Regions from separate parts of the Mesorhizobium sp. M1169 genome, predicted to be linked through region 2. Evidence: predicted binding sites of a transcription regulator. Region 2 holds the regulator's gene; each other region holds the start of a gene.
What was found. Region 2 encodes LexA, which represses DNA repair genes until DNA is damaged. Its sites were predicted from a motif close to TGTTCNNNNTGTGTTCNG; they were not measured.
Positions count from the first base shown of each region.

Region 1 (7,605 bases), on a different contig from region 2:
TCAGCATGTCGGTCAGCGTCAGCAATTCCGGCTTGCCGCCGTTCAGTGCCACCATGTTGGCGCCGAAGGACGTCTGCAGCGGGGTGAAGCGGTAAAGCTGGTTGAGGATGACATCGGCGACGGCGTCGCGCTTCAGTTCGATGACGACGCGGTAGCCCTGGCGGTCGCTCTCGTCGCGAATGTCGGAAATGCCTTCGATGCGCTTGTCGCGCACCAGCTCGGCCATCTTCTCGATCATCGACGCCTTGTTCACCTGATAGGGAACCTCGGTGATGACTATCGATTCACGATCGTTGCCGCGCGCCTCGACGTTGACGCGGCCGCGCATGACGATGGAGCCGCGGCCGGTCGAATAGGCGCTGTAGATGCCGGAACGGCCAAGCACGATGCCGCCGGTCGGGAAATCCGGTCCCGGAATGATCTCCATCAGCGCCGGAAGGTCGATCGCCGGATTATCGATGAGGGCAATGGCGCCGTTGCAGACCTCGCCCAGATTGTGCGGCGGGATGTTGGTGGCCATGCCGACGGCGATACCGCCGGAGCCGTTGACCAACAGGTTCGGGAAGCGCGCCGGCAGGACTTTCGGTTCGCTGCCCGACGCATCGTAAGTGTCCTGGAAATCGACGGTGTCCTTGTCGATGTCTTCCAGCAACTCATGCGCGACCTTGGTCAGCCGCGATTCCGTGTAGCGCATCGCCGCCGGCGGATCGCCGTCGATCGAGCCGAAATTGCCCTGCCCGTCGATCAGCGGCACGCGCAGCGACCAATCCTGCGCCATGCGCACCAAAGCGTCGTAGATCGAGGCGTCGCCATGCGGATGATATTTACCCATCACGTCGGCGACCGGGCGTGCCGATTTCACATATTTGCGGTTCCAGTGATAGCCGCTCTCATAGGCGGCGTAGAGGATGCGGCGATGCACCGGCTTGAGGCCATCGCGCACGTCCGGCAGCGCGCGGCTGACGATCACGCTCATGGCGTAATCGAGATAGGAGCGCTGCATCTCCTCGATGATGGATATCGGCTCGATGCCGGTGGGGCCGCCGTCGGCGCCGCGCGGTGTCTTTTGGTCGGTCAAATCGGATCACAATCTAATCAGGAATCACTTGGTGCTTATATAGGAAGCCAGCCTGAAACTCCAACAATCGCGGCAGTTTTCCAGTGTGGTTTTTAGCGGCAAATTCAAAAGGATAAACCAATTGCGACGATATGGCCGTGTACCCTTTCACGGGCGTCGCCGGCGGGCGCGATAAGTACCCGGCGCCTCGCCCATCAGCCGCCGGAAACGGCGATTGAAGGTTGATAGATCGTTGAATCCCGCCGAAAAGGCAATCGCCGAAATCGTCTGATCCGACGTCCGCAGCCGCACGGCTGCCCTGTGCAGCCGCGCTCTCAGCAGGAATTGGTAGGGCGTCATACCGGCAACGTGCCGGAAGGTGCGCAGGAAATGGTAAGGGCTGGTGGCGGTCTCGTCGGCGAGTTCGGCAAGCGAGATCGGCCGGTCGGCATCGACTTCGATGCGCCGCACCGCTTCGGCGACACGCTTCTGGTCACGGCGGCTCGGCGTCCGTCCCCGATCCGTAGCGCTGCAAGCCGCAGTTACCGCGGCACCGGCAATGCGCAGGGCGAGTTCCTCGAACACGCCGGTGTCGGCCATCTCGCGCGCCGCCTCCGCTTCGGCAAGCAGCGGCACCAGCGCCGGCAAGGGCGGCAGGCGCGGCGTTCCGAAATCGAGCGTCTTGGCGCCCGGCACGTCGGCGACGATCCGCTCCATATAGGCCGGTCCGAAATGGAAGGAGAGGCAACGGTCGCCGGCGCCATGCTCGTGCCCGCATTCGTAGCATGTGCCGGGATTGCCGAGCAGGAGCGCGCCCGGCGCCAGCATCGCCGTGCCCTCGCGCGCACGATAGCGGAAGGTGCCGTTGGTTACGGCGGCAACGCAGAAATCCCGATGCTCCTCCTCGAATGGCCTGTCGGCGGCGCTGGCGGTGCAGATGACATCCGACACCTGCCAGCCTCGGCCCGACGCCAGCCTGTGCGCGCTCGTCGTCATCGCCGAAACATAGCAACTTTTCCCAAGCGCAGAACCCCTGTCGGCGTCTATGCTTGCCGGTCTCCTGACAAGATGAGAGCGAAGCCATGTCCAATTCCTTTGCCAAGGTCCTGCACAGCGATGGGCCCGTACCGGCCCTTGCCGAGAAACTGAATCTTTATGGCCGCTTCGTCGGCGCCTGGACGTTCGACGCCACGCGCCATCTCGAGGACGGTCAGGTGCTGACCGGGCGCGGCGAAGTGCATTTCGGCTGGGTGCTCGAAGGCCGCGCGATCCAGGACGTATGGATCCTGCCTGCCCGTGACGCCGGCCCCTCGCCCTCGCTCGGCAAATGGACCTTCTATGGCACGACGTTGCGCGTCTACGATCCCGGCGTTGACGCCTGGCACATCTTCTGGAGCGATCCGCGCAATCAGTACTACAGCCGCCAGCTCGGCCGTGCCGAGGGCGACACCATCATCCAGCAAGGCGCAGACGGCACCGGATCTGCTGTGCGCTGGAGCTTTTCGCGCATCACCGAAAATTCGTTCCGCTGGCTGGGCGAACGCTCACAGGACGACGGCGCTACCTGGCGTCTTGAAGTCGAGTTTCTGGCGCGCCGGGCCGTCAGCCCCTGATCCGCACGGTTTCCACTGGCTCCGCTTTGCTCTACCAATCCCGTTATCCGGCTTTGCCGGCGGGGAGGGTCAGCATGCCGAGCTTCGACAGCCTGTTCAACGCCTTCGTCACCATACTGGTGACGATCGATCCGCCCGGCCTGGCGCCGCTCTTCCTCGCCGTGACCCGCGGCATGAACCGCGAGGAGCGCAACCAGGTCTCCGTGCGCGCCTCGGTCATCGCCTTCCTGGTAATGGCGTTGTTCGCAATCGCCGGCGCGTCGATCCTGTCAGTCTTCGGCATCACTCTGCCGGCCTTCCGCGTCGCCGGCGGCTTTCTGCTGTTCTTCATCGCCTTCGAAATGGTGTTCGAGCGCCGGCAGGACCGCAAGGAGAAGATCGGCGACGTCGCCATCACCAGGGACATGATCCACAACATCGCCGCCTTTCCGCTGGCGATCCCGCTCATTGCCGGTCCCGGCGCGATTTCGGCGACCGTCCTGCTCTCAAGCTCGTTTCAGGGTTTGGGCGCGCAGACAGCCCTTGTCGGCATCATCGCCATCTGCCTCGTCATCACCTACCTGGTGTTCGTGCTGTCAGAGCGCATCGACCGTATCCTCGGCCAAACCGGCCGTTCGATCCTGACAAGGCTGCTCGGCGTCATCCTGGCGGCGCTCGCCGTACAGTTCGTCGCCGACGGCATCAAGGCGCTGATGGCGACGTAGGAACAGCCCTACTTCGCTGTCGTTTCAATGACTTCGAAGTCGTGGGTAATCTCGGCAGTCTTGGCCATCATTGCCGAGGCCGAGCAGTATTTCTCGATCGAAAGCCCGATCGCCCGCTTCACCTTGGCGTGTGATAGCGCCCGGCCCTTGACGACAAAATGCATGTGAATGCGGGTGAACACCCTGGGATCGGCTTCTGCACGGTCGGCATCGAGTTCGACCACGCAATCTTCGACCGCCTCGCGCCCCTTTTCGAGGATATGGACCACGTCATAGGCCGAGCAGCCGCCAGTGCCGATCAGCACCAGTTCCATTGGGCTCGGCCCCGGCGTCTTGCCCTCCGGCCCGAACGCAGTGCCTAGCACCAGCTTGTGCCCATTGGCGGACTCGCCAACGAAAGTGCGCTCCTCGACCCATTTGACCCTTGCCTTCACCTGATACGTCCTTTCACCGCTCAAACGCACAACGTCCCGAAAATCCAAGACAGATTTTCGGGACGCCATTTCGTGGCCAAGGTGCCGGCGCTTTTCGCCGCAAGGGCAGTCCGCCCGAGAAATCAGAACGGGATTTCGTCGTCCAGCTCGCGCGACGAACCACCGCCGCCGCCCTTGTTGGCGCCACCGCGATTGAAACTTTCGCCCGGGCCGGACTGGCCGAAATCGGAACCGCGGCTCGCACCACCACCGGCATAGTTGCCGACCTGGCCGCCGCCCTCGCCCCGCGCATCGAGCATCTGCAGCTCGCCGCGGAATTTCTGCAACACGATTTCGGTCGTATAGCGGTCATTGCCGGTCTGGTCCTGCCATTTGCGCGTCTGCAGCTGGCCCTCGACATAGACCTTCATGCCCTTCTTCAGATACTGCTCGGCCACCTTGGCGATCTGGTCGTTGAAGATCACGACATTGTGCCACTCGGTCTTTTCCTTGCGCTCTCCGGACGTCTTGTCGCGCCAGCTTTCCGACGTCGCGATGCGGATGTTGACGACCGGGTCACCCGAATTCAGGCGGCGGATTTCAGGGTCCGCCCCGAGGTTGCCCACCAGAATGACCTTGTTGACGCTACCCGCCATGATACTTCTCCGCGCTCATCCGAAACCGAATTTTTGTCGCCGCACCTTACAGGCTATGGACAATCCCTGCCTGCCGTCGCTGCCTTTTCCCACAAGGTTTTTGTTCTCTTTTCGTTCTATAGGAGAGGCCCTGCACTGTCAATAGTTGTCAGTAAGAAGTAGTGTCTTGGCGTCGAATTTCCACAGACCATGGGATCGAGGCGAACGCATGAAGATGGTTGCGCATAACGATCAGCCGCAAGAAGAGTGGCGGACGGGAGTAAAGACCCGCATGCATGTCTCTGCCCGCAACGGCGCAACTCAACTTTGCATGTTTGAACAATGGGTCGAACCCACCGTTGGCGCCCCGACACATTGGCACCCGGTCGAGGAAGTACTTACCGTCATCGCTGGCAGGGCCGAGATGTGGATCGACGAAGAGCATCTCGTCTTGACTGCCGGACAGTCGCTTGTTGTCGCCGCGTACAGGCAACATGGCTTCCGAAACGTCGGCTCCGAATTGCTTCATATTCATGCTGTGCTCGCGTCACCAGTTTTCGAGGCGACGTTCAACGGATCCCCCGACATGGTGAGACGCTGGCTTCCAGCGAGTTTGTAAAACCTCGCCTGTCTTAAAAAATACCGCCTGTCTTAAAAAACACGGCTTGCCAAACCGATAAGTATTTACTTATGCTTTCGGCATGATCGAAGCAGACATTTTTCGGGCACTAGCGGATCCAACGCGTCGCGCCGTCTATGAGCGGCTCGCCGACGGCGAGATGACGGTGTCGGAACTGCGCACTGGCATACCGGTATCGCAGCCGGCGGTATCGCAACATCTCGCAGTGCTGCGCGGCGCCGGCCTCGTGGTCGAGCGCCGGGCCGGTCGCAACGCCTATTACCGCGTCGATCCGAAGGGGCTTGCGCCACTGCTCGGCTGGATCGAACGCTACCGTGCGTTCTGGCCAGAGCGCATCGAAAGGCTCAAGACGGTTTTGAAGGACATGGACCAATGACCAACCGAGGCAAAGAACGCGCCGAAATGGCCGCAGACAAGATCGAGTTCGAGTGCGAGCTGCCCGAACCGCCGGAACAGGTGTGGCGGGCGCTGACGGTGCCGGACCTGCTCGCGGCCTGGATGATGCCGAACGACATCAAGCCCGAAATCGGCAACCGCTTTGCCTTTAAAGCGCCGAATGCGCCGATCGAGTGCGAAATCCTCGACGCGGATCCCGGACGGCTGCTGCGCTATTCCTGGCGGGAGCGGCCGGCGCCCGGCGATACGCAGGTGCCGCCCGGCAATCCCCTGGACAGCGCAATGAACGACAGCCCAGTGGACAGCATCGTCACCTTTACGCTCGACCGCACCGTTTCCGGCGGCACGCATCTGCGCATCGTCCATGATGGTTTTGCTCGGGCAGCAGTGCCGGAGATCGCGATGGCAGGCGCCGGTTGCCGGCTTTCCTTTGACGCGCACACTCCCAGGCACAAGCAGATCGCCGCAAACACCCCGCGCCTCTTCCTGCGCGCGGCCTGAACGACAACAGTCAACGGAGACAACCGATGAGCGGCCTTGCCAATCTGGTGCCGATGGTGATCGAGCAGTCGAGCCGCGGCGAACGTGCCTTCGACATATTTTCGCGGCTGCTGCGCGAGCGCATCGTCTTCATCAACGGCCCGATCGATGACGGCACCTCGGCGCTGGTGTGCGCCCAGCTTCTGTCGTTGGAATCCGACAATCCCGACAAGGAGGTCTCGCTCTACATCAACTCGCCGGGCGGCGTGGTGACCAGCGGTTTCGCCATCTACGATACGATGCAGTATATCAGCTGCCCGGTCTCCACGGTTTGTATGGGCTTCGCCGCCTCGATGGCCTCGTTCCTTTTGATGGCCGGCACACCGGGGCGGCGCATCGCGCTACCCAACACCAGCATCGTGCTGCATCAGCCTCTCGGCGGTTTCCAGGGCCAGGCCTCCGATATCCAGCGCCATGCCGAGGGCATCCTTCGCACCAAGCGGCGCATGACCGATCTTTACGCCCGCCATTGCGGCCGCACCTACGAAGAAGTGGAACGCACGCTCGACCGCGACTTTTTCATGACCGCGCAGGAGGCCAAGGATTGGGGCCTCGTCGACCATGTCTTCGACACTCGCAAGCAGGCCGCATGAACGTGCCGGGCCGGCGGACGGAACTGAGGCGATTGAGCGCCCGCAATTTCAGCGCCATCGGTCTGGTCTTGCCGCTATCGCGGCACTATAGTCCGGCGATGACCGCCAGCCGCTCATCCAGCCTGTTATGCCTTGCCATCGCTACCGTTGCCGGCACGAACATGCTGGTGGGTATGGCACTTGCCCAAGATAATTCGACGTCTTCGCAAAAGGGCGCTCTGCCCGGTGTGACCAGCGATTATCGCATCGCCGAGCCAGCGCCGCGGCCTGAGCCTGACGATATGGCTCTAGGCAGCGGCAACGGCACCTTCAAGATTGGCGATACCGACGTTCGGATTTCCGGTAGCATCACCATTGATGTCGCTACCGGCAGGATCAGGCCCTCCAGCCGCTAAGTTCGCCTGGTGTGAACCACAAATATTGCGCTTCAAACGAACAGCCCCGCCATTGCTTTGCAACTGACGGGGCCTTCTTGGATCTGAAATCCAAATTGCCGGGAGTGTACTGCCGGCTTTTTATTTCGGATGCTTCGCGGCGTTCAGCCGACGATCCGACTAGCAGTCTCTGATTGTTGTGGGGATCGGCAGGTCAACGTGGGCAGGTAGCGCTAAACGCCTGACCTGGCTACTTATACCTGCCGCGGCTCCAGCGACACGTGGAGCCTCAAGGAACAATCCGGTGGAGTCATGCCTCTGCTCTCCTTCTGTTCGTTGCGACTGTCGTCGAAGCGCTCATCGCATAACCCGCGGCGTCTCGCAGGCTAGCCCCAGGCCGCGAGGCCATCGAAAGACGGCCGGCTTCGTTGACAATTGGATTCTGCCCCCATGACGCGGGGACGTCAACCTTGAATAGCCGGGTTGCCGAAAAATGTGATCGCGAGACGCTTTGTGAAGCCGGCCTCACGGGCAGCTTTTGTCAGGAGCGTGTTCGGCCTTTGTTCTTTCCGCTTGCCCGTTCGCGCGAAAGGCGGTTAAACGCTTTGGTCGAGAGTTGTGGCGTCTCTCGAAAAGGCGG
Region 1 is NZ_JAMYME010000011.1:58,062-65,666, forward strand. Features, by position in the region: gene gyrA (DNA gyrase subunit A) at 1-1,078, opposite strand, end outside; gene NKH41_RS13790 (helix-turn-helix transcriptional regulator) at 1,226-2,053, opposite strand; gene NKH41_RS13795 (hypothetical protein) at 2,140-2,670, shown strand; gene NKH41_RS13800 (MarC family protein) at 2,745-3,374, shown strand; gene NKH41_RS13805 (OsmC family protein) at 3,383-3,808, opposite strand; gene NKH41_RS13810 (single-stranded DNA-binding protein) at 3,931-4,443, opposite strand; gene NKH41_RS13815 (cupin domain-containing protein) at 4,652-5,041, shown strand; gene NKH41_RS13820 (ArsR/SmtB family transcription factor) at 5,124-5,438, shown strand; gene NKH41_RS13825 (SRPBCC family protein) at 5,435-5,959, shown strand; gene NKH41_RS13830 (ATP-dependent Clp protease proteolytic subunit) at 5,986-6,591, shown strand; gene NKH41_RS13835 (hypothetical protein) at 6,588-6,986, shown strand.
Region 1: the regulator LexA is predicted to act here: its motif matches at 4,545-4,562, upstream of NKH41_RS13810 (single-stranded DNA-binding protein).

Region 2 (7,605 bases):
CCGTTAAGCGCCTCGAGCTTGGCGAAGTCGAAACGGGCGGCGCCCTTGTTGACGTCGCCAATGTCGAACCATGTAATCATGTCGGCGATCGACATGATCTCATCGTCGCCGTGGCTCCAGCCAAGCCTCGCCAGATAGTTGAGCAGCGCCTCCGGCAGGTAGCCCATGGCGCGATAGGCTTCGACGCCAAGCGCACCGTGCCGCTTCGACAGCTTGGCGCCGTCGGCACCGTGGATCAACGGGATATGCGACATCGACGGCACCTCCCAGCCCATGGCGTGATAGATTACGGTCTGGCGTGCGGCGTTGGTCAAATGATCGTCGCCGCGGATGATGTGGGTGATGCCCATGTCGTGATCGTCGACGACGACGGCATGCATGTAGGTGGGATTGCCGTCCGAGCGCAGAATAATGAAATCGTCGAGATCCTTGTTGGGAAAGCGCACGTCGCCCTGGACGCGGTCATGCACCACCGTCTCGCCGTCTGTCGGCGCCTTGATGCGGATCGCCCCCTTGGCGCCGGGCGGCGCCTCCGACGGGTCGCGGTCGCGCCAGCGCCCATCATAGCGGGGCGGAAGCCCCTTGGCTCGCGCTGCCTCGCGCATCGCCTCCAGCTCCGCCGGCGTCGCGTAGCAGTAATAGGCCTTGCCCACGCGCACCAGCTCCTCGGCCACCTCGCGATGGCGCGGCGCGCGCTCGAACTGCGAGACAGGCGCGCCGTCCCAGGTGAGTCCGAGCCAGGAAAGCCCGTCGAGAATGGCTGCCGTCGCCGCATCCGTCGACCGCTCACGGTCGGTATCCTCTATACGCAGCAGCATCGTGCCGCCCGTGTGCTTGGCGTACAGCCAGTTGAACAGCGCCGTGCGCGCGCCGCCAATGTGCAGATAGCCGGTGGGCGAGGGGGCAAAACGGGTGACGACCTTATCGGGCATGGAACTCTCAGGCGGGCGAAGGAAGTGGGTTTGCGGACTTTCGCGCGTTGCGCGTTCATGTAGCATAGGAGGTCGAGGGCGCAAGGGGCAGACCCGATGGCTGTGCGAGGCCGTGGTGCGGGCGAGGGCGAGGACGTTGGCAGCGACGTCAGCGAACGCTTGCTGTTTGCCGCTCCCCCGCCTGTCCTGCCGGCACCGGCATTGCTACCTGCTCCGCGCTTCGATGCTCCGTCGCTGCCGGCCAGCGACCCAGCAACGGTTCTCGTGCCCGCGGGCGAGCCTATCGTACGCCTGCGCAGGCGTTTCCGCCTCCCGTCACCGTCCCGTATCCGCAACAGCGTAACCACAGCGGCCGGTCTGGAACTCGACCGCGGCATCGCCTTCCTGCTGGTGCCGGTGTTCCTCGCATGCGGGGTGGTCGTTTATTTCGGGCTGTCGGTGGAGCCGGCCTTTCCACAGCCGATCGCAATCGCGCTCCTCGCGACCCTTTGTGCCGTCGTCTCGCGGTCATGGCCCAGGACGCGCCTGTGCTTCATGGTGGCGCTGCTCTGCGCGCTTGGCGTACTTGCCGCCAAGTTCGAAACATGGCGTGTCGGAACGCATATGCTCGGCTCCGAAATCTCGACGCGGCTGACGGGTCGCGTCGTATCGTACGAGTCCATGGCGAGCGGCCGCATCAGGCTGACAATCGATGTGATCTCAACCGCCAGGCCGACACTGCGCTACATGCCGGAACGGGTCCGCGTTTCGGCGATGAAGATACCGGCTGAGCTGACCGCCGGTTCCGAGATCACCGGCTATGTGCGGCTGCTGCCGCCGACCGGCCCGGTGCGGCCCGACAGCTATGATTTCTCCTTCGACAGCTATTTCGCCGGTATCGGCGGCAGCGGCTTTTTTCTCGGCAATCCGAAAATCGTGTCGTCGGACAGCATGCCGCTTGCCGCGCAGCTTTCTTCCGCGATCGAAGACGCGCGTGAATCCATCGCCGACCATATCCGCAGCCGCATCGGCGGTGCCGAGGGCGAGATTGCTACTGCGCTGATCGTCGGCGTGCGCGCCGGCATTCCCGAGGAGATCAACGAAGCGATGCGGCGCACCGGCATCTACCACATCATCTCCATCTCGGGGCTGCATATGGCGTTGGTCGCCGGCACCATCATGGCGCTGCTGCGGGGTGCCTTCGCGCTGTTTCCCGATTTCTCATCGCGACGGCCGGTCAAGAAATATGCCGCGGCCGCCGCGCTTTTTTCGATTGCGGCCTACCTCGTCTTTTCCGGCATTGTCGTGGCGGCCGAACGCAGCTTCATCATGCTGGCGGTGATGCTTATCGCCGTGCTGTTCGACCGGGCCGCGCTCACCATGCGCAACCTGGCGATCTCGGCCATCGCGGTCATCCTGGTGTCGCCGCACGAGGTGGTCGGTCCGAGTTTCCAGATGTCCTTCGCCGCGACGGCGGCCCTTGTCGGCGCCTATGCAGGCTGGTCCGATTACCGCGCCGGCAGGGCCACCACGCCGCCGCCGCGGCAGTCGCCGCTACGCTTTGCCACTCGAAAGGTCCTGCTGGGCATGTGCGGTCTGGCGATGACCTCGATCATTGCAGGGAGCGCCACGGCGCTTTTCGCCATATGGCATTTCCAGCGCGTGGCGCCGCTCAGCCTGTTCGCCAATCTGGCCATCATGCCCATCGTGTCACTGGTCGTCATGCCCTTCGCCGTTCTCAGCGCGCTGGCGATGCCGTTCGGTGCGGATGGCCCTTTTCTCTATGTCATGGGCAAGGGGCTGACGGCGATGATCGCCCTGTCCGGGTGGATCTCGGAGCGCTCGCCGATCGATGCGGTCGGGCTGATTTCGCTGAGATCCGTCCTTCTGGTGACGATCGCCCTCGTCATTGCCAGCATGGCGACGACGTGGTTGCGGCTGGCGGCACTTCCTTTTGCGCTCGCCGGCTTGCTGACGACAACGCAGACACGCATACCCGACGTATTGGTCTCGGAGGACGCACGGCTGGTCGCGCTGCCGATCGGCAGCGGTGAACTCGCGGTCAACCGGGCACGCCCGAATGAGTTCACCATCGACAACTGGAAACGCGCGCTCACATCAGAGGCTATCGTCGCGCCGGAAACACCTGGAAAGAACGACCCGCAATTCGACATTGCCGATCCGGCCGACCTACCGCCGGGCATGCCGTTCATTTGCACGGACGGCCTCTGCCTTGCCAGGCATCCATCCGGCGCGATCATCGCGCAAGCCAAGGACCGCGATACTGCGCGGCCAGCCTGCGCCTTTGCCAGCTTGATCGTCATCGACGACGCCACCGCCCATAACCCCTGCTACTACGACCGGCTGGTCCTCGTCGTCACCAAACGGCAACTGGCGCGCGCGGGAAGTGCCGCCGTCTATTTCGATCCACAAGCGGCAACACGCGCCGAGATCCGCTTCGCCGTCGAAAAATCATACCGGCCCTGGCACGTGCAGCGGAAATTTTCACGCGCGGCACGGGGCCTGCCGCCATACCGCCGGGCCGACAACCCCAAAGCCGGCGCCAAGGGCGGAGCTCAGTAGCGGCGGATCAGTCCGACGAGCTTGCCCTGCACCTTGACCCTGTCTGGTCCGAAGATGCGCGTCTCGTAGGCCGGATTGGCGGCTTCCAGGGCGATCGAGGCGCCCTTGCGGCGGAACCGCTTCAGCGTCGCTTCCTCCTCGTCGACCAGTGCCACCACGATCTCACCGGGGCTCGCCGTATCGGCATTGCGGATGATCACCGTGTCGCCGTCGAAAATGCCGGCCTCGATCATCGAATCGCCTTTGACCTCAAGCGCATAATGCTCGCCGCCCATGATCATATCCGGCGGCACCGAAATCGAATGCGTCTGGTGCTGGATGGCGTCGATCGGCACACCGGCAGCGATGCGGCCCATCACCGGGATCGAAACGGCGGCGACGACATCGTCGTCATTTCCGGCTGCGGGCACGCGCGACGATGTCGGCTTGCCTTGCCGAGGGGCGCCTTGCCCAAGACTGCCCTGGATGACACTCGGCGAGAACTTGCGTGCCGCATTGAGGCCGGGGGCGATCGAGTCAGGCAGGCGTAGCACCTCCAGCGCACGGGCCCGGTTGGGCAAACGGCGAATGAAGCCGCGCTCCTCCAGCGCCGTAATCAGCCGGTGGATTCCGGATTTGGAAGCCAGGTCGAGCGCTTCCTTCATCTCGTCGAATGAAGGCGGGATACCGCTTTCCTTCAACCTTTCGTGGATGAACATAAGCAGTTCGTGTTGTTTGCGTGTCAGCATAGCGACCCCCAACAGAATCAGAAAAACAAACCCAGAACAAACACTATCTGTTCCAGTTGTGTTCCGCAACTGTTTAAAGTTTAATGAATGCGTTAAGGCTCGGGAAACAAACGACGTCCCCTACCGGCGTACCGCATTTTCACCGCCGCGAGCCTCATCGCCTTGATTCTGCTTTCGTTTGCGCCCTTCTGGCCTCCTAGAAGGCGGCGCTGGCATCGGCCGTCGGTCGGTAAAAGGCACGGAATTGAACCCTTATCGACTGTGCGGTTTGGTCGATGCACCGTGAACGAAACGAACTCAAAACGCCAACCTCGGGTTAAGTCCCAGTTTCCACCGCCTGGTCAGGCTGCTTCTCGCCGGTGGAGCCTTGCTGCGCGCAACCAGGTAATGGAAGAACAGTCGATGCGTGTCCGGCGTTGCGTTGGATCTTGGGGGAGCAGACAAATCATGACAGGAATTCCCGATCTCGTGGCCATAAAGGCGATGGATGCCGCGGATCCGCTGCGCGCGATGCGCGACCGCTTTGTGTTGCCGCAAGGAGTGATCTATCTCGACGGCAATTCGCTAGGAGCTGCTTCACGTGCCGCTTTCGATGAACTGCACAAGGCCGCGACCGAAGAATGGTCGCATGATCTCATCCGCGCATGGAACACGGCCGGCTGGTTCAACATGCCGCTTGAACTTGGCGACCAGCTCGGGCGCCTGATCGGTGCCGCGGCCGGCCAGACGGTGGTCTGCGACACGACATCGGTCAACATCTACAAGCTGCTGCACGCCGCCATGGCCATGCGACCGGAGCGGCAGGTCATCGTCGCCGAGGGCGATAGTTTTCCGACGGACCTCTACATGGCCGAGGGTGTGGTTTCGACGCGAAAAGATACGCTGCTGCGCCTCTCGGGGGTCGACGCGCCGACCATCGAAGAGCTGATCGACGAACGCACCGCTGTGGTGCTGGTCAACCACGTCAACTATAAGTCGGGCGAACTGCGCGACATGCCGGCGCTGACGCGCAGGGCTCAGGAAGCCGGGGCGATGATCGTCTGGGATCTCTGCCACACCGCCGGCGCGATGCCAGTCGAACTCGACAAGGCAAACGCCGATTTTGCCGTTGGCTGCACCTACAAATATCTGAATGGCGGCCCGGGCGCGCCTGCCTTCATCTATGCGGCTGAGCGGCATCTTTCCGACATCCAGCAGCCGCTCACCGGCTGGTGGGGCCATGCACGGCCCTTCGCCTTCGAGCCAGGCTATGCGGCCGGCACCGGCATCCGCCGGTTTCTGTGCGGCACACAGCCGGTCCTGTCGATGCGCACGCTGAAGGGCGCGCTCGACATCTGGAACGATGTCGACATGACGGCGGTGCGCAAGAAGAGCATCGCGCTGGCGGATCTGTTCATCGAGCTTGTCGAGGCAAAGTGCGGCACTTACGGGCTCACGCTCGAAAGCACGCGCGATGGGGAAAAACGCGGCAGCCAGATTTCATTCATGCATGAGCATGGCTACCAGGTCATGCGCGCGCTGATCGAACGTGGCGTGATCGGCGATTTTCGCGCGCCATCGACCATGCGCTTCGGCTTCACCCCGCTCTATGTCGGCTATGCCGATGTCTGGCAGGCCGCCAAAGTGCTTGAGGACATCCTGCACACCGGTGCGTGGAAGGATGCGCGCTTCGCCATCAAAGCAGCTGTCACTTGAGATTGATGCGAGAGCTGGAATCGTGAGGCTGGCGACGACGCGCCGCGCGATGCTTACGGCTACGCTGCAGGGCCATATGCCAGGGAGGGCGCAGGGTGTTCGAACGTCACATTGCCGATTGGGACAACGCCTATGCCAACAGCGCCAACATAGCCGGCAGCGATCGCTGGCCGGCGGCCTGGATCGAGCCCGCGCGGGTTTTCCGCGACGTGCTTTCGACCGAGGGCAGGGCGCGGCTCGACATGGCCTATGGCGACAATCCACGCAACCGGCTCGATCTTTTCCTGCCGGCCATCAAGCCCAAGGGACTCGTGGTGTTCGTTCATGGCGGCTACTGGATGGAATTCGACAAGAATTTCTGGTCGCATCTTGCCGCTGGCCCTGTTGATCGCGGCTATGCGGTGGCGATGCCGTCCTACACGCTCTGTCCGCAGATACGCATTGGCGGCATCGTCAAGGAAGTCGGCGCGGCGATCGGCAAGGCGGCGGCGATCGTTGCAGGGCCGCTGATGCTGACCGGGCACTCGGCCGGCGGCCATCTTGTTAGCCGGATGGTTACGGCGACGACGCCGCTGGCGCCCGAAGTCGTCCGGCGCGTTCGTCATGTAGTGTCGATCTCGGGGGTGCACGATTTGCGCCCGATCATGCGCACCGGCATGAACGAGACGCTGGCGATCGATGAGGCCGAGGCGCAGGCCGAAAGCCCGGTGCTGCTGCGCCCGATGGACAAGGCCCGCCTGACCTGCTGGGCCGGCGGCGGCGAGCGCGCTGAATTCCTGCGTCAGAGCGCGTTGCTGGCCAACATCTGGATCGGCCTGGGTACCGCGACCAGCTCGGTGGTCGAGCCTGACCGGCATCATTTCAACATCATCGACGGTTTGGCCGATCCAGACCATCCGCTGACCCGGACCTTGATTTCGGAGTGAGGCAGGTTCAGCGTAGCATCAGTACGTCGCAGGGGGAGCCCGCCGCCGCGGCAGGCGCGAACGGCGCGCGAACGATCAGCCCGTCGGCATCGGCCAGCATTTTCAGCATCGAGGAGTCCTGGATGCCGAACGGCGTCGCCACGAGCGTACCGGCGTCATCAATGACAACAGCCCGCACATAATCTTGCCTGAGATCGTTGGCCGGCATGGCGGCACCGAGCCGTGCCCGACGTATATCCTGCTGAAAGGCGCGGCCGCCGAGCCGCGCCAGCAGCGGCTTCAGGAAGAGCTGAGTGCAGACCAGGCTTGCCACCGGATTGCCGGGCAGGCCGATGCAGCGAATGTCTCCCAGCCGCCCGAACATCAGTGGCTTGCCCGGCCGCATGGCGATCTTCCAGAAATCGAGCGTCATGCCTTGCCCGGTCAGCACCTCATGGACGAAGTCGTGGTCACCGACCGAGGCACCGCCCAGCGTGACGATGACGTTCGCGCCAGCCTTCACGGCCTTTTCAACCAGCGCAGCGATCGCCTCCCTGCGGTCCGGCGCGATGCCAAGGTCGAGCGCGCGCGCACCGACCGACTGTGCGGCAGCGGCGACACCATAGGCGTTGGAGGAGATGATCTGGTCGGGGCCAAGATCGCTGCCCGGCGGCAGTAATTCGTCGCCGGTGGCGATGATGGCGACCAGCGGCCGTTTGACCACGCGCACCTCGGGGTGATTGGCCGATGCCGCCAGCGACAAGGCCGCCGGGTCGAGCAGGC
Region 2 is NZ_JAMYME010000045.1:27,185-34,789, reverse strand. Features, by position in the region: gene gltX (glutamate--tRNA ligase) at 1-932, opposite strand, end outside; gene NKH41_RS28925 (ComEC/Rec2 family competence protein) at 1,029-3,494, shown strand; gene lexA (transcriptional repressor LexA) at 3,488-4,222, opposite strand; gene kynU (kynureninase) at 4,670-5,917, shown strand; gene NKH41_RS28910 (hormone-sensitive lipase) at 6,013-6,843, shown strand; gene NKH41_RS28905 (molybdopterin molybdotransferase MoeA) at 6,851-7,605, opposite strand, start outside.

Region 3 (7,605 bases), on a different contig from region 2:
CTATCTGGCGGGCGCGCTGCGCAACCCGTCGGCAGCCGACGGCCAGTTCGGCCGCCTGATCTTCGGCTTCGCCGTGACCGAAGCGCTGGGTATTTTCTCGCTTCTCATCGCGCTTCTCGCCCTGTTCGGCTGAATGCTTGTTCGGCTGAACATTGGGAAGAATTGAACAGGCCGGCCGCGATCCTGCGGCGGGCCTGAATTTCGGGGATAGTCCATGTTCGTGACATCTGCCTTTGCGCAAGAGTCCGCGCCCGCCGTCGAAGGCGGCAGCGCTGGCACCGGCGTGCCTGCCGAGGCGCACGGCACGTTCCCGCCATTCAATCCGGCGACGTACCCCTCGCAGCTTCTATGGCTGGCAATCACCTTCGGGCTGTTTTATCTCTTCTTGAAACGGGTGGTGATGCCGCGCGTTGGCGGCATCATCGACGTGCGCAACGACCGCATTACCCAGGATCTCGACCATGCTGCCCGGCTGAAAAGCGAGGCCGATGCCGCCGTTGCCGCCTATGAGCAGGAATTGGCGGAAGCCAAGGGCAAGGCCAATGCGATCGGCCAGCAGGCCAACGATGCGGCCAAGGCGGAAGCCGAAGCTGCCCGCAAGACGATCGAGGCAGCGCTTGACCAGAAGCTTGGCGAGGCCGAGGCGCGTATATCTTCCATCAAGGCCAATGCCATGAAGGAAGTCGGCACGATCGCCGAGGACACCGCTTCGGCCATCGTCGAGGCGCTTGTCGGCGGCAAGGCCAGCAAGGCCGAAATCGCGGCCGCGGTCAAATCCGTGGCCGGGTGAGGAGCGCATCATGGACGCCACATCTCTCGCGACGCTTTGGGCAACTGTTGCCCTCGTAATCTTCCTCGGCATCGCCATCTACATCAAGGTGCCGGGCATGATCGCCAAGACGCTCGATGCGCGTGCCGACAAGATCAGCTCCGAGCTCGAGGAAGCGCGCCGGTTGCGCGAAGAAGCCCAGCAGCTGCTTGGCCAATACCAGCGCAAGCGCAAGGAAGCCGAGCAGGAGGCCGCGGCCATCGTCGCCGCCGCCAAGCGCGAAGCCGACATGCTTGCCGCCGAGGCGCACAAGAAGACCGAGGACTATGTCGCCCGGCGCACCGCCTTGGCCGAGCAGAAGATCGGCCAGGCCGAGCGCGAAGCGATCGGCGAAGTGCGTGCCAGCGCTGTCGACATCGCGGTCGAAGCCGCGCGGGCGCTGCTGGCCGGCAAGATCGACGCCAAGGCCGGCGCCGACCTGTTCAACGCCTCGCTGCAGGATTTGAAGTCGAAGCTGAATTAAGCGACTTCGTCGGGAAATTCATCGAAAGCCGCCCGGGAAACCTGGCGGCTTTTTTGTGGGCGAAAGCGACTGAGCGCGTGATCTCCCCCTCGAGGGGGAGATGTCGCCAAAGGCGACAGAGGGGGTCGGCACGTCCTGGCGCGACGCCCTATGGAACGAAAGAGAACGTTGGCGCTTCACGCGAGGCGACCCCCTCTGGCCTGCCGGCCATCTCCCCCTCGAGGGGGGAGATCACACCTTGCCGAATCGCTCAATCCAAATCCGAAAAACCCTCTTCCTCCAGCACCTCGGTGCCGCCGAACCGGAACGGCGCGAAGGAGGCGCGGTGCAGCCGTGCCACTGGCCCGTGCAGATCGATCGCCGTGCGATGGCGCACAGTGGCGTAGCCCATATGCAGTTCGAAGCCGTAACGCGCATGATGGCTGCCGCAGCCGCACATCATGCGGTCGCGCATCACCTTGGCGACGATCGAGGCTGCGGCGATCGACTGCGAGCGCTGGTCGCCCTTGATCAGTGCTTTGCCCTCGCAGGGCAGGCCGGACGGCACGTCGCGGCCGTCGGCCAGTGCCAGCTTCGGCCGGATTGACAGGCCGGCCACGGCACGGCGCATCGCCTCCAGGCTGGCCTTGAGGATGTTGGAGGCATCGATGCCTTCGGCGCTGACCGAGGCCATCGATACGGCGAGCGCGGAGCCGAGGATTTTCAGGAACAGCGCCTCACGCTGCAAATGCGTCAGCCGCTTGGAATCGTCGAGGCCGTCGGGGATGTTGGCGGGATCGAGCACCACCGCTGCCGCCACCACCGGCCCGGCGAGCGGGCCGCGGCCGGCCTCGTCCATCCCCGCCACCGGCCAAAGGCCTTCGGCCATCGCCCTCGTCTCGAACGAGAAGTCGGGTTTCTCGACGATTTCGAAGAGAAGCGGAGAATCGGAACGCGGGCGAGCCATGGTGCGGCGAGGTTCGCATCGGCTCCGATTCTCCGCAAGTCCCCTCCGGGTCGGGCGGGGCACCGGACCAGGAGGGGGCTACCGTCTGCAAGCCCGGGGACAGGACAGGCGGGACGGGATTTTTTGCCTGTTGCCGGCCGTTTCAACCGGCTGGCGCGAGACGCTTTGTCACAGCAGCATCAGCTGCTCGGTAGCCTTGGCGGCGGGGACGAACTGGTCGGTCCTGAGCGAGCGCCGCTCGGCGTTGAGGCCGAGCCGTTTGGCAGCGATCTCGAAACGCCGGCCGATCTGCCAGGCATAGGGACCGGAGCCTTTCATGCGCTTGCCCCATTCCGAATCGTAGTCCTTGCCGTCGCGCATCGAACGGATCAGCGACATGACGTGGCGATAGCGATCGGGATAATGGCGCAGCAGCCAGTCCTTGAAGATCGGCGCGACCTCCAGCGGCAGGCGCAGCAGCACATAGCCGGCCTCGCGCGCGCCCGCTGCCTGCGCCGAATCGAGGATGCGCTCCATCTCCGGGTCGGTCAGTCCGGGGATGATCGGCGCGACCATCACCGAGGCCGGAATGCCGGCGTCCGAAAGCTGCCTGATCGCCTCCAGCCGCTTGGTCGGCGTCGACGCTCGCGGCTCCATCGTTCTGGCCAGCATCCTGTCCAATGTCGTCACCGACAATGCCACCTTGGCCAGCCCGCGTTCGGCCATGCGTGACAGAATGTCGATATCGCGTGTCACCAGCGCCGACTTGGTGACGATGCCGACCGGATGGCCGCGCGCCTCCAGCACTTCGAGGATCTCGCGCATGATCCGGTATTGCTTCTCGATCGGCTGATAAGGATCGGTATTGGTGCCGATGGCGATGGTGCGCGGCTGGTAATTATCCCTGGACAATTCCTTGTCGAGCAGCCGCGCCGCATCCGGCTTGGCAAACAGCTTCGATTCGAAATCCAGCCCCGGCGACAGGCCCATGAAGCTGTGCGTCGGCCGCGCGAAACAATAGACGCAGCCATGTTCGCAGCCGCGATAGGGATTGATCGAGCGGTCGAAGGAGATGTCGGGCGATTCGTTGCGCGTGATGATGGTGCGCGGCTTCTCGACCTGTACCTCGGTCTTGAAGGGCGGCAGCTCCTCCAGCGAATTCCATCCATCGTCGAACACATGCCGGCTGACCGGCTCGAAACGGCCGGACGGATTGATGCCCGCCGACCTGCCGCGATTGCGGTCGGGACGGACGCGCATGCCGCTCTGCTCGATCATCGCATTCGCCATCTCGGCCCTGCCAGCGCCGAAGGCTGCAATATCGGCACGCACGATCTGTTCCATCTTGGCCCTTTCCCAGGGACTGTCCGCCCGCTGTCGAATCGCTCTGCTCATGAATGTATTCCTATCGTATCGATGAGAACAAAGCAAGAACTTTCTCGCGGCACGCCGCAAAAACTGGCGCTACCCACCGCTTTCCGCTATTCGGCTAAACATGCTCAGCGTCCTGATCGAAACCCTGAATGACGAGGAGGGCCTTGCCCGCACGCTCGCCTCGCTGATCGGCGGCGCGGTCGAAGGCGTGGTGCGCGACGTTCTCGTCTGCGACACCGGCTCGACCGATCAGACGCACCGCGTCGCCGAACATGCCGGCTGCCACTATGTCAGCGGCGGCATCGCCGCCGGGATCAGGCAGGCCAAGGGCGACTGGCTGCTCTTGCTGGAACCGGGCGCGCGGCTGGGAGAGGGCTGGATCGACGAGGTCGTCGCCCATACCGCCAGGCAAACCATGGCGGCGCGGTTCTCGCGGGCACGCGGCAGCCGCGCGCCGTTCCTGTCGCGTGTCTTTGCCGGAAATCGCGCTCTCGCCGAAGGCCTGGTGATCAGCAAGCGTCAGGCCGCGGCGCTGTCGAAGAACGCCCGCAGCGCCGAAGCGATCGCCCGCGGCCTGGCGACCAGGAGGCTCCACGCCGAGATCTGGGTCGCGCCGCGGAAGTGACGGCTTACCGTCCCGGTTATGGGAACTCCGCCCAAGCACATTTTCTGGCGGGTCGTCGTTTATTGTGCATTGCACAAAATCTGGCCGGGGGTTACCATTCCCGGCGATATGGGCGAATAGGGTTTGGGGTGTGCCGGAGCGGCGACGACTAACGTCGATGCTGTTCCCTCGACATTTTGAGGACCCCGATGACCCTTTCAAGCCCTGACAAGTCCGGCGCTGCAAGCCTCGAGGCGATCGCACGAAACGGCGGCACGCTGCGCCGCATCGCCGCCCGCATCCCGACCTATCTTTCCGACCTTCGCGAGAATCCGGCATGGCTGCCGATGTTCATGCTGGCCCGCACCATGCCGGCGCGGCGCCTGCACTGGCGCGGTGCGAAGCCGGTTCCGCCGGCGCGCAATGTCGGTGAAACGATGTTCGCCGGCGTCGATCGCGATGCCGTCGTCGGCGCGCTGCGGACGGAGGGGCTCTATTCGGGCCTGATGCTGCCGGCCGCCATCCATGACGAGATCGCCCGCTTCGCCGAGCGCACGCCATGCTTCGGCAATTTCGACCGCCGGCTGGAATTCCTGCCCGAAAAACACGCCGATGCCGAAAAGCATTTCGGCCGCCCGCTGCTCAGCGGTCACTATTTCGAACGGGTCCTCGACTGCAACGCTGCGGTCGCCGTGCAGCGGGATCCGCTGCTTCTCGATATCGCAGCGCACTATCTCGGCAGCCAGGCCAAGCTGATCACCACCCGCGTCTGGTGGAGCTTTCCGACCGGTGGCGTCTCGGACGCCGACAAGAACATGGCCTCGCTCGGCAAATACCATTTCGACCTCGACGACTGGCGCATGCTGAAATTCTTTTTCTACCTGGTGCCGGTCGACGCCGACACTGGGCCGCATGTCTATGTCCGCGGCTCCCACAACCGCCGCATCCTGAAGCATCAGCTGACGCTGCTGGTAGGCCATTCGGCGGAAGAGGTGCTGGGCGTCTACGGCGAGCAGAGCCCGGTCACGCTGACCGGGCCGGCCGGCCTCGGCTTTGTCGAGGATCCGTTCGGCTTCCATATGGGCACCGTGCCGACGCGCACGCCGCGGCTGATGATGGAAGTCGGCTTCGGCGTCTCGCCGCCGTCGCGCCGGCGTTTTCACGGCGAGCCGGTCATTCGCTAAACCGACGTCGCTTGGCTGATACCTCGGTTCTCAGCCGCGCCGCAAATGCTCGTCCAGCCGCGGCATGATCTCGACGAAGTTGCAGGGCATGTGCCGATAGTCGAGCTGCGGCTTCAAGATGCCGTCCCAGGCGTCCTTGCAGGCGCCGGGCGAGCCCGGCAGCACGAAGACGAAGGTGGCATTGACGACGCCGCCGGTTGCCCGGCTCTGGATCGTCGAAGTGCCGATCTTATCGTAGGAGATGCGGTGGAACACTTCGGAAAAGCCGTCCATGCGCTTTTCGAAGATCGGCTCCAGCGCTTCCGGCGTCACGTCGCGGCCGGTGAAGCCGGTGCCGCCGGTGGTGATGACGACATCAATCGCTTCGTCCCTTGACCAACCCAGGACCTTGTCGCGGATCTTGTCGCGGTCGTCGGTAACGATGTCGCGGGCGGCCAGGACATGGCCGGCCTCGGCAATGCGGTCGGCCAGCGTCTGCCCGGATTTGTCGTCGGCGAGGCTGCGCGTATCGGAAACGGTCAGTACCGCGATGCGCACGGGAACGAAGGGGCGGCTCTCGTCAATCCTGGCCATGGGCATCAACCTCCGATGTCACGCTTCGCGTCGCCGCGACAAACCAGTCGGGATGGCGGCTGCGAATATCGACGGCCGCGCGCTTGGCCACATTGCCGGTCTCGAACAGCCCGAAGCAGGTGGCGCCGGAGCCGGACATCCTGGCAAAACCGGCTCCGGCCTTGTTGAGCACGGAAAGCGCCTTGCCGATCGCGGGCTGGATTGCGCGCGCCGCAGGCTCGAGATCATTGCGGGTGATCTCCAGCCAGTTGCGGATGCTGTGGAAGTCGAGGTTGCGCGGCAGCGGCGGCAGTCCCGCATTGTCGCGGCGGCCAAGCGCTTCGAACACGTCGGCCGTCGAGACGGCAGTGCCGGGATTGACGAGCACCAGACCCAGCGCCGGGAAACCCGGCACGAGCGTCAGCTCGTCGCCGATGCCGCGGGCTATCAGCGGCTTGGCTGCGAGGCACATCGGCACGTCGGCGCCGAGCGACAGACCGATCCGCGCCAGTTCGGCATCGCCGATGTCGAGGCTCCAGGTCTGGACCAGGGCGCGCAGCACAGCCGCCGCATCGCTCGACCCGCCGCCGACACCGGACGCGACCGGCAGGTTCTTTTCGAGCCTGATGGCGACAGCCGGTGCGTGCTGGGGACCGGCCTCGCGCCGCAGTGCATCGCGCGCTCTCACCACCAGATTATTGTCGTCGACCGGCACCGCGGAGGCGTATTTGCCGGACATGGAAAACCCATCGCTGTCGGCAAGTTCCGTTTCGATGCGGTCGCCGAAGCGCGTGAACACAGCCAGGCTTTCGATCGTGTGATAGCCGTCGGCGCGCTGGCCGGTGACGTGCAGCGCGAGATTTATCTTGGCGTGCGCATGCGACACCCGGATGCCGGCCTCGGCGTTCACTGGCTCGGCCGCGAGGGGGACGACGGTCAATCCTTGGCCAGACGGTATTCGCCGGTCTTCGGGTCCTTGACCAATGTTCCCATTGTACCGTTGGCGGCCTGCCTTTCGGTACGCCGCACCTTGGCGGTCACACGCTCGGCTTCCCTGACGAAGGAGCGGTAGCCGAAATAGGCGGCAATGCCGACGACGGCGAAGAAAATGATCTGCGGCATGTCAAACTCCTCCCTCGCAAGGCCGGCAAGGCCGCCGGTCGGGTCGGTTGATGATTTATGCTAGACGCTTTCACCGGCTTTTCAAAGCCCGAAGCGCGCCCACAGCGCGCGCTCTTCCGCCGCATCGATGACGCCGCTTGCCGCGGCGGCGGCGATATCGGGCGCCGAAAAGCTCGAGCCGAACAGGCCGAAGCGGCCGAACAGGCCGCGCGGCGCGGTGATCAGCTTGAGCTGGGTTTTCGGCCCGAAACGGCTCTTCAGCACGCTGCGCATGTCGCCGAGCGCATCGACCAGTCCGAGTTCAAGCCCCTTCTTGGCCGTCCAGAACAGGCCGGTGAACAGGTCGGGATCGTCCTTGAGCTTGCTGCCGCGCCTGTCCTTGACGAGGTCGATGAAGGTCTCGTGGACCTCGAGCTGCAGCGCCTTCAGGCGCTCGACGTCCTCCTTCTTTTCCGGTTTGAACGGGTCGAGCACCGCCTTGTTCTGGCCGGCGGTGTGGACGCGGCGCTCGATACCGATCTTCTTCAACAGCTCCGGAAAGCCGAACGAGGC
Region 3 is NZ_JAMYME010000005.1:63,067-70,671, forward strand. Features, by position in the region: gene NKH41_RS07030 (F0F1 ATP synthase subunit C) at 1-133, shown strand, start outside; gene NKH41_RS07035 (F0F1 ATP synthase subunit B) at 215-790, shown strand; gene NKH41_RS07040 (F0F1 ATP synthase subunit B) at 801-1,292, shown strand; gene rnhB (ribonuclease HII) at 1,543-2,238, opposite strand; gene NKH41_RS07050 (PA0069 family radical SAM protein) at 2,407-3,561, opposite strand; gene NKH41_RS07055 (glycosyltransferase) at 3,713-4,216, shown strand; gene NKH41_RS07060 (phytanoyl-CoA dioxygenase family protein) at 4,405-5,379, shown strand; gene moaB (molybdenum cofactor biosynthesis protein B) at 5,410-5,952, opposite strand; gene NKH41_RS07070 (4-(cytidine 5'-diphospho)-2-C-methyl-D-erythritol kinase) at 5,939-6,841, opposite strand; gene NKH41_RS07075 (hypothetical protein) at 6,868-7,053, opposite strand; gene NKH41_RS07080 (S49 family peptidase) at 7,135-7,605, opposite strand, start outside.
Region 3: the regulator LexA is predicted to act here: its motif matches at 3,636-3,653, upstream of NKH41_RS07050 (PA0069 family radical SAM protein).

Region 4 (7,605 bases), on a different contig from region 2:
CCCCAGGATGACGAGGAGCGGGGTCGCTCACTCTGCTGCCTCTTCAATCTTCTCCATATCGTCGTCCGACAGGCCGAAATGGTGGCCGATCTCGTGGATCAGCACATGGGTGACGATGTCGCCCAGCGTTTCCTCGTTCTCGGCCCAGTAGTCGAGGATGGCGCGACGATAGAGGGTGATGCGGTTCGGCCCCTCGCCGGTCTGCGGATTCCAGCGCTCGGCGATGCCGCGCCCCTCGAACAGGCCGAGCAGGTCGAAGGGCGTTTCCAGCGAAAGGTCGTCCATGATCTCGTCGGTCGGGAATTCGGCGATCTGAATGACGATCTCGCCGGTCAACTTGCGAAAGTCCTCCGGCAGATGGGCATAGGCCTCCAGCGCCAGGAGCTCGATTTCCTCCATCGTTGGCGAAAGCTGGTCGTGCCAGATGCGTGTTTGGTAGATGCGAGCCATGCTTTGTCCTTTGATCCCGGCATATAGGCTTTCAGGCCGGACTCGGCAAATGACGCGGCAGATTCAAGGGCGCAATCTGTCATCCGCTCTGGTCTAGGGATGGCCTTTGCGAGATGATGGACGCCGCCATACCCGAAGCCGAACCTCCATCGTTCTGTCAGAGTCGAGTGTTCAAATGCCATTCAGCAACCAATTCGTCAGAAGCGCTGCAATTTGTGGAGTGTTTGGCGCACTGCTTCTTTTGGTGCTGGTGGTCTTGACCAGTTATCTCGGCAGGAATTCCGAGTTGGTCAGCCTGCTTCGGATGCTTGTCGGCGCCATCATAGGCGTCATGATCGTCTGGCTGGTTTTAGGGATGGCCCGGAAGCGGCCGGGTCGATAACTCACGGGCAGTTCCTGTTTCGTGAACGGCCCGCTAAAATCGGGCAGGAATAAATTCCCCATGACTCCGCTTGACTCTTCATCCTCCCTCTGGAATCTATATGGAACATAACAGGAACAATTGTGAGTGGAAGCTGACCGTCATGGCGACAAGCGCCGTGGCGCGGGAGACTGTTTTTGCCCTGCGCCGCCAGATCGCGAAGATCGAAGGGACCTTGCCCGAGCGCCTGGAGGCGCCGGCCAGTTCGTCGTTTGACGCGGATGTCCCTCGTCAGAGTCTGACACCCTCTCGGCATCCGACACCCGCTCGGAATCTGACCATTGTCCGGCGCGGCCTCGCCGTGGCGCCGCCCGATGCGTTTTTGCGCACCGGCGCCGAGCGCCTCGATGCTGCGCTGAGCGGCGGCCTGCCGAAGGCGGCGGTGAGCGAGTTTCATGGCGCCGCGACCCGCGATGCCGGGGCCGTTGCCGGTTTTGCCTTGTCGCTCGTCAGCCTGATCCTCAGCCAGGGGCCGCGATTGCCGGTGCTGTGGATCGGCACATCCGAGGTTTTCCGCGAGGCCGGCTTTCCCTATGCCAGGGGGCTTCACGCCTTCTTCGGCATCGAGCCGGAGCAATTGCTGTTTTCCGAGGCGCCAAGGCTGCTCGATGCGCTGTGGATCGCCGAGGAGGCTGCCCGGATGACGGCGCTGGCCGCCGTCATCCTCGAAATCCGCGGCAGCCCGCAGCGGCTTGACCTCACCGCGACGCGGCGGCTGCACGCCCGCGCGCAGAGTGCGGGCCGGCCGCTGTTCCTGCTGCGCCAGGCCGGCGAGCCCGAACCGACGGCAGCGCCCGTCCGCCTCATCCTGTCGGCGGCACCGGCGGCAACGCGTAAGACGCTTGCCGGGCCGCTCGCCGGCTCGATCGGCCGGCCCGCCTTCACCGTCGCCATCGGCAAGAGCTGCACGGCCTTGTCCGGAAAATTCACACTGGAGTGGAACCCCGATGAACGCATATTCGAAGAAAGACGGGGCGAGCAAGGAAGGTCTCAGGAATGGGCCCCAGAACGGCCAAAGAATCCTATCCCTGTGGTTTCCGCATCTCGCCGCCGAGAGGATCCTGCGGCAGCGTCTGGGGCGGTCCTGGCGTTCCCGGCCGTCGGATCACCTGCCGCTGGTGATCAGTCACCGCGACCGGAACGCCCAGCGCATCGCCGCCCTCGACGAGCGGGCCGAGGCGCTTAATCTGAAGCGCGGCATGGGCATAGCCGACGCACGCGCCATGCATCCCTCGATCGACATCGTGGAGGCCGATCCGGAGGCCGACCGGCGCCTGCTCGAAGGCCTCGCCGACTGGTGCGACCGCTATACCCCGCTGGTGGCGCTTGACGGGACCGACGGCCTCTATCTCGACGTCACCGGCTGCACCCATCTTTTCGGCGGCGAACGCTCGATGCTGGACGATATCCTGTCGCGTTTTTTCCATCAGGGCTTCGATGTCCGCGCCGGGCTTGCCGCCACGCCTGGTGCTGCCTGGGCGGCGGCGCGGTTTGCTGGCGACCGCATCGTGCCCGATGGTGAGGAGGAAGCGCTTCTCGCGCCCTTGCCGCTGGCGGCGCTGCGCATCGACCCGGAGGTACGCGCCAGCCTCGAAAGCGTCGGCCTGCGCACGGCGGGCGCCGTCATGGCGGCACCGCGCGCGCCGCTGGCCCGCCGCTTCGGCGCATCGCTGCTCTTGCGCCTCGACCAGGCGCTTGGCCGCCTCGAGGAGGCCGTGTCGCCGCGCCTGCCGGTGGCACCGCTTTCGGTCGAGCGTCACCTTGCCGAGCCGATCATGCTGACCGAGGACATCGAGCGGCTGACCGGCATGCTGGCGACCACCTTGAAGAGCGACCTCGAGCGTCGCGGCGAGGGCGCAAGGCGGCTGGCGCTGCTGCTTTTCCGCGTCGATGGCGGCGTCAGCCGCATCGCCGTCGGCACCTCGCGGCCTCTGCGCGAGCCGCGGCTGATCCAGAAATTGTTCCACGAAAGGCTTGCCGCGCTCGAACAGGATATCGACGCCGGCTATGGCTTCGATCTCGTGCGCCTTTCGGTGCTGACCGCCGCCGCCTTCGACATGCAGCAGGCCGACCTTGCCGGCAAGACGAGCGACGACGGTGCCGATATCGCGCTTTTTGCCGACCGCATTCGCGCTCGGCTCGGCGAAGGCGCGGTCTTGAAGTCGGTCGCCGTCGAGAGCCATTTGCCGGAGCGCGCCGTCGCCACCCTTCCCTTCACGGAGGCGCCGCAGAGAAGCTCGCCGCCGAAGCAGCCAGACAAGGCGAAGGACGCTCCCACGACCGTCTTCCAGCCGGAACGGCCGATCCGGCTTTTCCGTTCGCCCGAGCCGATCGAGGTGCCGGCCACCGAAATGCCGGAAGGCCCGCCTTTGAACTTCCGCTGGCGGCGCGCGCTCTATCGGGTCGCGCGCGCCGAAGGGCCGGAGCGCATCGCGCCGGAATGGTGGCGAGGGGCGGCGGGACGAGAAGATGCCCCGACCCGGGATTATTTCCGCATCGAGGATGCCGATGGCCGCCGTTACTGGCTCTATCGCCAGGGCCTTTACGGCGCCTCTCAAGTCCCGCCGCGCTGGTTCATGCATGGGATCTTCGCATGAATGCGCTGACGGCCAACCCCTATGCCGAATTCGGCATCCAGTCGAACTTCTCGTTTCTGCGCGGTGCCTCGAAACCGGAGGAGCTGGTGGTCGCGGCAAAATTCCTGGGGTTTTCGGCGATCGGTCTCGCCGACCGCAACACGGTGGCGGGCGTGGTGCGCGCCTGGCAGCAGGCCAAGGTGGAGGGTGTTTCCTATCATCCCGGCTGCCGCCTGGTTTTTTGCGACCGCACGCCGGACATCCTCGCCTACCCGCAGGATCGCAAGGGCTGGGGTCATCTCTGCCGCATGCTGACGCAGGCCAATCTGCGTGACGAGAACGAAAAAGGGGCGACGCTCCTCAAACAGAGCGATCTTCTCGAATGGGGCGATCTCCTGTCGCTCGCCATACTGCCGGATGTGTCGGCGGACGCGGAAACCAGCCTCGCACTCCTTAGCCGGCTCAAGGATCGTTTCGGTGAAAACCTGTGGCTTGCGGTTTCGCCGGATTACCGCGGCAACGACCGCTTCCGTATCGAGCAGGCGGCGGCGATGGCGGAGCTGGCCGGCATCCCGTTGATGGCGACCAACGATGTTCTCTACCATACGTCGGAACGGCGCCCGCTGCAGGACGTGCTGACGGCGATCCGCCTCAATGTGCCCGTCGCCGAGGTGGGGCTGGAGCTGGCGGCCAATGCCGAGCGTCACTTAAAGCCGCCGCTGGAGATGGCACGGCTTTTTCGCAGGCATCCGCAAGCGCTGGCGGAAACGCTGCGTTTTGCCGGCGAGCTGACCTTCTCGCTCAGTGACCTGCAATACAACTATCCCGACGAGCCGACGGAATCGGGTCTTGGGCCGCAGGCCGAACTGGAAAGGCTGGCCAAGGAGGGAGCCGCCATCCGCTACCCCTCGGGCGTGCCCGCTTTTGTGACGCAGCGCATCGAGGAGGAGCTCGCTCTGATCGAGCGTCTGAACTACGCGCGCTATTTCCTGACTGTCCACGACATCGTCAAATTCGCCCGCAGCCAGAACATTCTCTGCCAGGGGCGCGGCTCTGCCGCCAACTCGATCATCTGCTTCTGCATTGGCATCACCGAAGTCGGCCCGGACAAGATCGAAACGCTTTTCGAACGCTTCATTTCCGAGGAAAGAAACGAGCCGCCCGACATCGACGTCGATTTCGAGCATGAAAAGCGCGAGGAGGTCATCCAGTACATCTATTCCAAATACAGCACCAAGCGCACCGCGCTGGCCGCCGCCGTCGTCAGCTACCGGGGCCGCTCGGCGATGCGCGAAGTGGCCAAGGCGATGGGCCTGTCGGACGACGTCCGGGGCGCGCTGTCCAGTTCGATCTGGGGCTGGTCGACCTCGGAGCTCGGCGAAAAGGAGACAAAGGCCGGCGGCCTCGATCAGACCGATCCATCGACAAGGCATGTGATCGAATGCGCCAACGAGATCATGGGCTTTCCCCGTCATTTGTCGCAGCATGTCGGCGGTTTTGTCATCACCCGGGACCGGCTCGACGAGATCGTGCCCATCGTCAAGACGGCGATGGACGAGCGCAAGATGGTCGAGTGGGACAAGGACGATCTCGACGCGGTGAAAATCCTTAAAGTGGACGTGCTGGCGCTCGGCATGCTGACCTGCCTGCAGCGCGCCTTCACCCTGCTCCAGGATCATTATCCGCAGGCGCGGGACGAGTACGGCCTGCCCTATGTGCTGGCCACTCTGCCTGCCGAGGACAAGCATGTCTACGACATGATCTGCCGTGCCGACACGATCGGCGTCTTCCAGATCGAATCGCGCGCGCAGATGTCGATGCTGCCGCGGCTGCGGCCGAAAAGCTTTTACGACCTCGTCATCGAGGTGGCGATCGTGCGGCCCGGCCCGATCCAGGGCGACATGGTCCACCCTTACCTGCGCCGCCGGCAAGGCAAGGAGAAACCCGAATATCCCAAGCCGGAACTGGAAAAAATACTCGGCAGGACGCTGGGCGTGCCGCTGTTCCAGGAGCAGGCGATGAAGATCGCCATCGTTGCTGGCGGCTTTAGGCCGGGCGAAGCCGATGAACTGCGCCGCGCCATGGCGACATTCAAGCGCACCGGCACGATCGGCAATTACCGCAAGAGAATGGTCGACGGCATGGTCGCCAAGGGCTACGAAAAAGACTTCGCCGAGCGCTGCTTCAAGCAGATCGAGGGTTTTGGCGAATACGGCTTTCCCGAGAGCCACGCCGCCTCCTTCGCCCTGCTGGTCTATGCCTCCTGCTGGTTCAAGACCTTCTATCCCGACGTGTTCTGCGCCGCGATCCTGAATTCCCAGCCGATGGGGTTTTACCAGCCGGCCCAGCTTGTCCGCGACGCGCATGACCACGGCGTCGAGATCCGCGAGGTCGACGTCAATTTTTCCGGCTGGGATTGCGCCTTGGAGAAATCGCCTTTCGATCCGGATCGTATCCTTGACCGCCATGCCCAGATGCGCGGCGTCATCCGGACCAGCCATGCCGTCCGGCTCGGCTTTCGGCAGGTCAAGGGCCTGTCGAAGGAGCGCATGGAAGCGTTTGTGTCGAGGCGCGGCGCCGGCTATGCATCCGTACCCGACGTCTGGCTGCGCTCGGGCCTCAACGTCGACGAGATCGAAAAACTGGCGCAGGCCGACGCTTTCCGGTCGCTTGGATTGAACCGTCGCGACGCTCTATGGGCGGTCCGCGCGCTCGACGGCAAGAGTGCCGCCGAAAAGCTGCCGCTGTTCGACCAGCCGGCGATCCGCTTGCGCGATCTGGAGCCTGCAACAAGGCTCCCGACAATGCCGCTCGGCGAGCACGTCGTCCACGACTACCGCTCGCTTGGCCTGTCGCTGAAGGCGCACCCGGTCGCCTTCCTGCGTCAAAGGCTGGATCGTTCCGGCGTCACGCCCAATGTGCGGCTCGGCCAGGTGCGGGACGGCCGGCGCGTTTCGGTCGCCGGCCTCGTGCTGGTGCGGCAGCGGCCGGGCAATGGCAAGGCGATTTTCCTGACGCTGGAAGACGAGAATGCGGTCGCCAACATCATTTTCTGGGAAAGGACTTTTGACCGCTTCCGCCCCATCGTCATGGGCGCGCGTCTCATCCGCGTCACCGGCAAGCTGCAATCGGAATCGGACGTCATCCATATCGTCGCCGAGAAGGTCGAGGATCTGACGCCGTGGCTGTCGGTGCTGCTTGAGCAGGCAAGGCCTGCGGACAGTGCAGACGAGGCTCAGCCTGGCAGCATCGCGCAAACGGAACTATTGGGAAAGGCAGAGAAGGTCATGCCCAAAGGGCGCAATTTTCAATAGAGGCGCGAAAGATCGCGACGGAGCGGCTCTGAACCGCAGCACTCAGGGTGTTCCACCCAGGCGCGGCGGCGGTGGCATGGCATCATCTATGGTGATGACACGCGCTTCCGATGGCAGCATGATCGGAATGCCGTCCCGCACCGGATAGGCAAGCTTTGCCACCCGCGAGATAAGCTCGCCGCGTTCCGGATCCCAGGCAAGCGGCCCCTTGGTCAGCGGGCAGGCCAAGAGTTCCAGCAGCTTGGGGTCGACAGTCCTGTTCCCGTCACGTCCATCCGCCATTCGATCCATCCTTTCCACAAGGCAATCGGTTAAGGGTTCGAGCGCGAACTTCCCCTTGTCCCCTTGTTGGAGAAGGTGGCCGAGCGAAGCTCGGTCGGATCAGGGGTGTTCCAGCTTGGCACCGACGGCGATCCTTCCAACACCCCTCAACCGTCTCGGCGCTGCGTGCCGACACACCTTCTCCCACAAGGGGAGAAGGCAAGAGCCTACTGCAAACTCGAACCGAAATCCTCATTGTCGCGCGCCAGCGCCATTTCGGTGATGGCGATCAGGGTCTCGGCGCGTGTCTTCAGATCGGCCGCTTCGAGCAGCGCCTGTTTCTCGGCCGGCCCGTAGGGCGCCATCATCGACAGTGCGTTGACCAGCATGGCGTTTTCGGCGCGGCTGACGCTTTCCCAGTCGGCCTCCAGATCGTTCGCCTGCAGATAGGCGCGAAACGCTTTGAGCAGCGCCGGCCGGTCGATCTCGGCGTCTGCCTGCTCCTCGTCGAGATCGGCGAGAAAGGGTGCCAACCGGCACTGCCGGAACGGTGTTTTGACCGTGAGCTCCTGGACAATACGGA
Region 4 is NZ_JAMYME010000053.1:31,087-38,691, reverse strand. Features, by position in the region: gene NKH41_RS30670 (metallopeptidase family protein) at 28-450, opposite strand; gene NKH41_RS30665 (ImuA family protein) at 975-2,057, shown strand; gene NKH41_RS30660 (DUF6504 family protein) at 1,990-3,468, shown strand; gene NKH41_RS30655 (error-prone DNA polymerase) at 3,465-6,761, shown strand; gene NKH41_RS30650 (Trm112 family protein) at 6,804-7,043, opposite strand; gene NKH41_RS30645 (LON peptidase substrate-binding domain-containing protein) at 7,250-7,605, opposite strand, start outside.
Region 4: the regulator LexA is predicted to act here: its motif matches at 934-951, upstream of NKH41_RS30665 (ImuA family protein).